Linked DNA regions of Actinoplanes teichomyceticus ATCC 31121. The protein of the gene in region 2 interacts with the protein of the main gene of each other region in a pairwise test. Links are inferred from orthologs where the notes say so. Each region holds a gene or a part of one and is shown on either strand. Other genes may lie near its edges. The genes, in order: ung and ndk.

The links.
Region 1: the proteins of ndk (region 2) and ung interact in binary tests that used the Escherichia coli proteins (3 or more experiments, as listed by UniProt). The link is inferred for Actinoplanes teichomyceticus ATCC 31121 from one-to-one orthologs.

Annotation. Positions count from the first base shown.
Region 1 is NZ_CP023865.1:699,144-702,454, reverse strand. The notes cover bases 15-3,014. They hold ung (uracil-DNA glycosylase), read right to left. Parts: upstream 1,857-3,014; coding sequence 1,173-1,856; downstream 15-1,172. Other genes in these bases: tsaE (tRNA (adenosine(37)-N6)-threonylcarbamoyltransferase complex ATPase subunit type 1 TsaE), read right to left, coding at 1,853-2,302; tsaB (tRNA (adenosine(37)-N6)-threonylcarbamoyltransferase complex dimerization subunit type 1 TsaB), read right to left, coding at 503-1,162; rimI (ribosomal protein S18-alanine N-acetyltransferase), read right to left, coding at 66-503; tsaD (tRNA (adenosine(37)-N6)-threonylcarbamoyltransferase complex transferase subunit TsaD), read right to left, coding at 15-73. In the rest of the region: more of tsaD, read right to left, coding at 1-14. UniProt on the Escherichia coli protein: Excises uracil residues from the DNA which can arise as a result of misincorporation of dUMP residues by DNA polymerase or due to deamination of cytosine.
Region 2 is NZ_CP023865.1:1,338,069-1,341,201, reverse strand. Bases 28-2,849 are described here. They hold ndk (nucleoside-diphosphate kinase), read right to left. Parts: upstream 1,736-2,849; coding sequence 1,319-1,735; downstream 28-1,318. Other genes in these bases: ACTEI_RS38895 (VOC family protein), read left to right, coding at 1,886-2,849; ACTEI_RS06115 (alkaline phosphatase D family protein), read right to left, coding at 28-1,159. Outside these bases: more of ACTEI_RS06115, read right to left, coding at 1-27; more of ACTEI_RS38895, read left to right, coding at 2,850-3,133. UniProt on the Escherichia coli protein: Major role in the synthesis of nucleoside triphosphates other than ATP. The ATP gamma phosphate is transferred to the NDP beta phosphate via a ping-pong mechanism, using a phosphorylated active-site intermediate.

The DNA.
Region 1 (3,311 bases), 640 kb from region 2 along the record:
GCCCGCGCACGACGCCGACTCCGGTCTCGTCGCAGGAGGTCTCGATCCCGAGGACCAGGGGCTCGTCACGCATCTCGCATCATCACCAGGGCGTCGGTGTTGCTGGGCTGGTAGTAGCCGCGGCGGATGCCGACCGGCTCGAAATCGTAGGTGGCGTACAGCTTCTGCGCCGGATGGTTGTCGACCGCCACCTCCAGCAGGGTCCGGCCGACCCCGCGGCGCGCCGCCTCGCCGAGCAGGTCCTCCAACAGGGCGCGGCCGATGCCGAGCCGCTGGGCGTCCCGGCGGACCGCGATGTTCTGCACCCAGGACTCGTCGTCGTCCACGACGGACAGGCCGGCGTAACCGGCGACCGCGCCGTCCACCGTCGCGACCACGTAGTGGTGGCGCTGGGCGAGCTCGTTCCAGAACATCGCGGCGGACCACCGCTCGGCGCCGAAGAGATCAGCCTCGATCGGCAGCACCTCGTCGATGTGCCACCAGCGGAAACGTTCGATCCGCATCAGGTCAGCACCGGCTTGCGACCGGCCGGCTCGACCGCGTCCGGACGGCGCAGGTAGAGCGGGGTGAGGATCTCGCCGGGCGCGGACGAGCGGACCCGCTCGGCGGCGATCGCGACCAGGGCCGCCCCGGGCGGGTGCAGCAGATGCTCCTCGACCGGCAGGCCGAAGACGTCGCCGTACTTCAGCGCGCCCTCGCCGGCGGCCCGGTCCAGGCCGCCGACCGGCACGTCGGCCGGCTTGGCGACGTCGGGCCCGGACACCCGCTCGCCGTCGGCGTAGGTGGCGTAGTAGACCTCGCGCCGGCGCGCGTCCGTGGCGACCAGCACCCGGCCCGGACCGGCCGCGCGGCCCAGCGCGTCCAGCGAGCACACGCCGTACGTCGGGATGCCGAGCGCCTGACCCATGCTCGCCGCGGTGGCCAGCCCCACCCGCAGACCGGTGAACGGCCCCGGGCCCAGGCCGGCCACGATCGCGGCCAGGTCACCCGGCCGGCGCCCGGCGACCTGCAGCACCGTCGCGATCTCCGGCGCCAGCTTCTCGCCGTGCGCGCGCGGATCGACGGTACGACTTTCCGCCACCCCGAACAGGCCGTCCGTGGTGACCTCGACGAGCGCCGCCGTCGAAGCGGGCGTGGCGGTGTCCAGAGCGAGTACGAGCACGTCTGAAACCCTAGACGGTGGCCCGGGGATCCCAGTCCACCACCGGGCGCCCGGCGTCGGCCAGCGCCTTGTTCGCGGCGCTGAACGGGCGGCTGCCGAGGAACCCGGCCCGGTTGAGCGGGCTCGGGTGCCCCGCCTCCAGCACCGCGTGCACCGGGTTGGTGATCAGCTCGGCCTTCTTCCTCGCGTAGCCGCCCCAGAGCAGGAAGACGATCCGGTCGTCGCGCGCGTTCAGCGCCCGGATCGTCGCGTCGGTGAACGCTTCCCAGCCCTTGCCGGCGTGCGAGGCGGCCTTGCCGGCCCGCACCGTCAGCACCGCGTTGAGCAGCAGCACGCCCTGCCGGGCCCAGCCGGTGAGGTCGCCACCGGTCGGCGGGGCGACCCCGACGTCCTCGGCGAGCTCCTTGAACACGTTGCGCAGCGACGGCGGCACCCGGATCCCGTCGCGCACGCTGAAGCTCAGCCCGTGCGCCTGCCCCGGGCCGTGGTAGGGGTCCTGGCCCAGGATCAGCACCCGGGTCTGCTCCGGCAGGCACAGCCGGTACGCCGCGAACAGGTCCTCCACCGGCGGGTAGACGGTCTGCGCGGCGTACTCCGCCGCGACGAACTCACCCAGCGCGGCGGTCGCCGGGCCATCGAGGAAGGGGGCCAGCTCGGCGCGCCACTGCGCGGGAAGCCGCTCGATCAGGTTCACATCTTCTCCAGTCGAAGTGCCCAGTCGCCGCCGTGCGGCACCAATTCGATCACTCGGGTGTCGTCGTCCAGCCGCTCGATGCGGACCAGGAGGTACTCGTCGTTCAGCTGCTCGACCAGGCCGGCGCCCCACTCCACCACGGTGACCGCCTCGTCGGCGGAGGCGTCCAGGTCCAGGTCGTCGATCTCGGCGCGCGGGTCCGGCCGGTCGCCCAGCCGGTACGCGTCCGCGTGCACCAGCGGCACCGGGCCACGATGCAGCCGGGCGATCACGAACGTCGGCGAGGTGATCGGCCCCTGCACGCCCAGCCCCGCGCCGATGCCCTGCACCAGCGCGGTCTTGCCGGCCCCCAACGGCCCGGTCAGCAGCACCAGGTCGCCCGGGCGCAGCACCGCGGCCAGCCGGCGGCCGAACGCGTGGGTCTGTTCGACGGTGGTCAGCTTCACGAGATCTTCTCCAGGAACGGGATCAGGGCCGCGTTCACCTCGTCGGCCTTCTCCAGCATCACAACGTGCCCGCTGTTCTCGACCTTCAGCAGCTCGGCCTCGGGCAGCTGCTCGATGATCTGCTCGGAGTGAGTGACCGGGGTGAGGTAGTCCCGGGTGCCGACGACCACCAGCACCGGGACGCCGCGCAGCGCGGACAGCGCCGGCAGCCGGCTGTGCCGGTAGAGCGTGTTCAGATATTTGGTGAGCGTCTCCACCGAGGTGCGGGAGTTCATGCTCTCCACGAAGGTGACCAGCGTGGGGCTGGGCCGGGCCTCGCCGAAGCCGTACCGCCGGGTGAGCAGCCAGGCCAGGTCGGAGGAGGCCACCCGGGCCCGGTCGATGGTGCCGCCGCCCAGCCGGGCCGCCTTGTCCCAGAGCGGGAAGAACGGCGCGCTGGCCCGGGCCACCACGTTCGTCACACCCAGCGTGGCCTTGTCGAACAGGCCGGCCGAGGTGGACATCAGCACCACGCCGACCACCCGGTTGCCGAACCACTCCGGGTACTGCTCGGCGAACGCCATGATGGTCATGCCGCCCATCGAGTGCCCGACCAGGATGATGCGCCCGTCCGGAACGGTCGCGTCGAGCACCGCGGCCAGCGACCGGCCCAGGGCGGCGATGTCGTACGTCCCGGAGTGCAGCTTGCTGGAGCGGCCGTGCCCGGGCTGGTCGTAGAAGACCAGCCGGTGCTCGCCGCGCTCGGCGAGCACCTTGCGCTGGAAGTAGAAGGTGCCCATGTCCAGGGCGAAGCCGTGCACGAAGACGATCGTCGGCTTCCCCTCGTCCGCGCCCGCGCGCTCCTCCCCGGCCACGCCCGCGCGCCCCTCCCCGGCCACGCCCGCGCGCCCCTCCCCGGCCACGCCCGCGCGCCCCTCCCCGGCCACGCCGGGCCGCCCTGCCGCGGGCGCGCCCGGCTGCCCGGGCAGCACGATCTCCACGTGCAGCTCCGTGCCGTCCGCCGCGGTCA
Region 2 (3,133 bases):
CGAACTCGATCTCGCGGCCCGCCGGCCGGCCCGCGTCGCCCTGCGCGACCCCCTCCTGCGCGACCGCCCCGTCCGGCACGACCAGGCCCAGCGGCAGGTCGTTGGCGATCACCTTCCAGGTCGCCCGGCTGCGGCGCAGCCCGTCGATCAGCCACTGCCGCTGCTCGCGCCCGAGCAGCCCGCGCGTGCGGTCGGCGTAGGTGTTGCCGTCGTTGGGATCCTTGACCGTGCGCATGTCCAGCACGAAGACGTCGAGCAGCGGCCCGTACGGGATCTTCCGGTACACCGGCCCGGTGCGCTGCGGCGTCGGCACCCACTCGTGGTACGCCTGATGCGCCCGGGCCGCCAGCACGTCCACCCGCTTCTCGGTGTACCGCGCGTCGTCCAGGATCTCCCCCGGGTACCAGTTGTTCGTGACCTCGTGGTCGTCCCACTGGTTGATCTGCGGCACCGACGCGACGAACCGCCGGTACGCGTCGTCGAGCAGGTTGTACGCGTACTGCCCGCGGTACTCGTCCAGCGTCTCGGCCACCTTCAGCTTGGCGTCGGTGAGCAGGTTGCGCCAGATCCGCCCGTCCGGCAGCGTGACCGTCTCGGCCAGCGGGCCGTCGGCGTACACGGTGTCCCCGCTGTGCAGGAAGAAGTCCGGCCGCCGCAGCCGCGCCGACTCGAACAGCCGCATCCCGCCGTGCTCCGGGTCGATGCCCCAGCCCTGGCCGGCCACGTCCCCGGTCCAGACGAACCGGATGTCGGCGCGGCGGGTCGGCGCGGTCCGCAGGGTGCCGTCCACCGGCAGGCTGAACCGTCCGGGCCGGTCCAGGCTCTCCACCCGCGCCCGGTAGTGGATCCGCTCCCCGGCGGGCAGGCCGCGCAGGCGCACCTTGCCGGTGAGGCCGGTCTCCGGGGTGACCAGCGGGCCGCGTACCACCCGGGAGCCGCGGAAGTCGGGGCGCCGGCTGGCCTGCACCCAGAGCCGTCCGGGCCGGTCCGCCCGGGCCCAGACCACCGCCGAGTCGGCGGTGGCGTCGCCGCTCTGCACCCCGTGGGTGATCACCGGCCGGCTGTCGGCCGAGGCGAACGCGGGCGCCTCGAACAGGGTCCCGGCGACGCCGCCGGCCACTCCGGCGCGCAACAGATTCCGTCGTGACATCGATGCCATGACCAGATGCCTATCGATCCGACGTGGCCCGCAGGTGGCCGTCCCCTGAACTTCACGCCGTGATCAGCGCCGGACAGCCGCACCCATCACGGCTGCGGCCCGGCCCGCCGCCGCGCGTCGCGGGGCGAGCCGGGCCGCGGATGCCCCGGCGGCGAGCCGTCAGAGGTTCGGGAACCAGAGCGCCAGCTCGCGCTTGGCGCTGTCCGGCGAGTCGGACGCGTGCACCAGGTTCTCCCGGTTGGAGAGCGCCAGGTCGCCCCGGATCGTGCCGGCGGCCGCCTTGCGCCCGTCGGTCGCGCCGATCATGGCGCGGACCACGTCGATCACCTGGTCGCCGGAGAGCACCACGGCGGCGAGCGGGCCGCTGGTCATGAACGCCTTCAACGGCGGGTAGAACGCCTTGTCGACGTGCTCGGCGTAGTGCCGGTCGGCCAGCTCGGCATCCATCGTGCGCAACTCCAGCGCCTCGATGACCAGGCCCTTACGCTCGAAACGCGACAGAATCTCACCGAGCAGACCGCGGCGGACCGCATCAGGCTTGACGAGCACGAGCGACCGCTCGGTGTTGCTGGACACGTAGCTCCTTAGGGAAGACGACAGGCCGAGACGCCTGAGGTTCAGCCTATCGGTACCTGGCGACACGGCGAGCAGCGATGCCCGGACTGCCGTACTTCCGCCAAGCGACCGGCGGGCCATAACCTGACGGGAACAACCGGGAGGTCCACAGTGGCGAACCAGACCGGACGGCCCATCGCTCCGGCACGCAAGTTGGTGGCGGCGGTCATGGGCACGCTCGGCGTCTTTGTGATCGTTTACGGGCTCGGCCTGTCGAGCTGGCCTGTGGCGATCTTCGGCCTTGTCGTGGTGGCGATAGCCGTCGCGCTCGCCATGGTCAGCAACGTGCGCCGCGGCGGACGTGCCACCGTGGCCGGCAGCGCGGAGGTCGTGGACATCACCGCGCCGCCGGCGGCCGGAGCGTACGGCCGCGCCGAGATCCAGGCCATCGTGGTGGCGCCCGGTCTGGGCACCTTCGACCGGCTGATCCGCGAAGGCCGGGTGCCGCTCGCGAAATGGCCGGCGATCGGCGCGACGGTCCCGATCACCGTCGACGTCGACGACACCCGCCGGGTCCGGGTCAACTGGAAGGACGCCCCGCTCCGCGACGACTCCGGCGCCGCGCCCCAGTCGATGCTGCCGGACCTGGGCCCGGACCCCGACGAGGAGGCGGACGACGACGTCCTCGGCGCGGTCGCGCCCGGGCCCTGGGAGGGCCGGGCGAACGACTACGAGACGACCTCGGCGTACCTGGACAGCCGCGTCCCGGCACCGGTAGGCGTCCGCGAGACGCCGAACGGGACCATCATCGAGGGTCAGCTCGTCGGCAGCGACGAGCAGGTCACCCCGCTGCCCCGGCGAGCGGGCAGCGGCCCGCGGCCGGGCGGTTTCGACACGGCCGCCACCGATCCGATCGGCTTCGACCCCATCGGCCCCGACCCGGTGCCGCCCGGTCCGGGGCGGGCCCCGGCGCCCGGCTCCCCCGCTCCCGCGGCCGCCAACGCACCGTCCGGCCGCACCGGCGCGACGTCCGGACCGGCTGACGCGGCGTCCGGAGCAACTGATGTGGCGTCCGGACCGGGTGACGTGGCGTCCGGACCGGCTGACGTGGCCGACGACGTCACGGCCTCCCGGAGCGCCGGCTACCCGGCCGCCGACACCGCCGACCAGGCCGGCGCGGCCGGTACCCCGGCTCCCGGCAGCCTGCTCGCCGAGCCTCCGCCCGCAACCGGCTCCCCGGGCTCGACGCCCGGCACTGCGCCGGGGTCGTCTCCCGGCGGCTCCCCGGTCGCGTCCTCCGGCGGCTACCCGGCCGGCTACAAGGAGCGCGACCCGGCTCCGGCGCGCACCGCCACCGACCGTCCCGGCTCGGGAGCATCCTCCGAGGCCTGGGCGTCGGCCAGCTATCCCCCGCCGCCG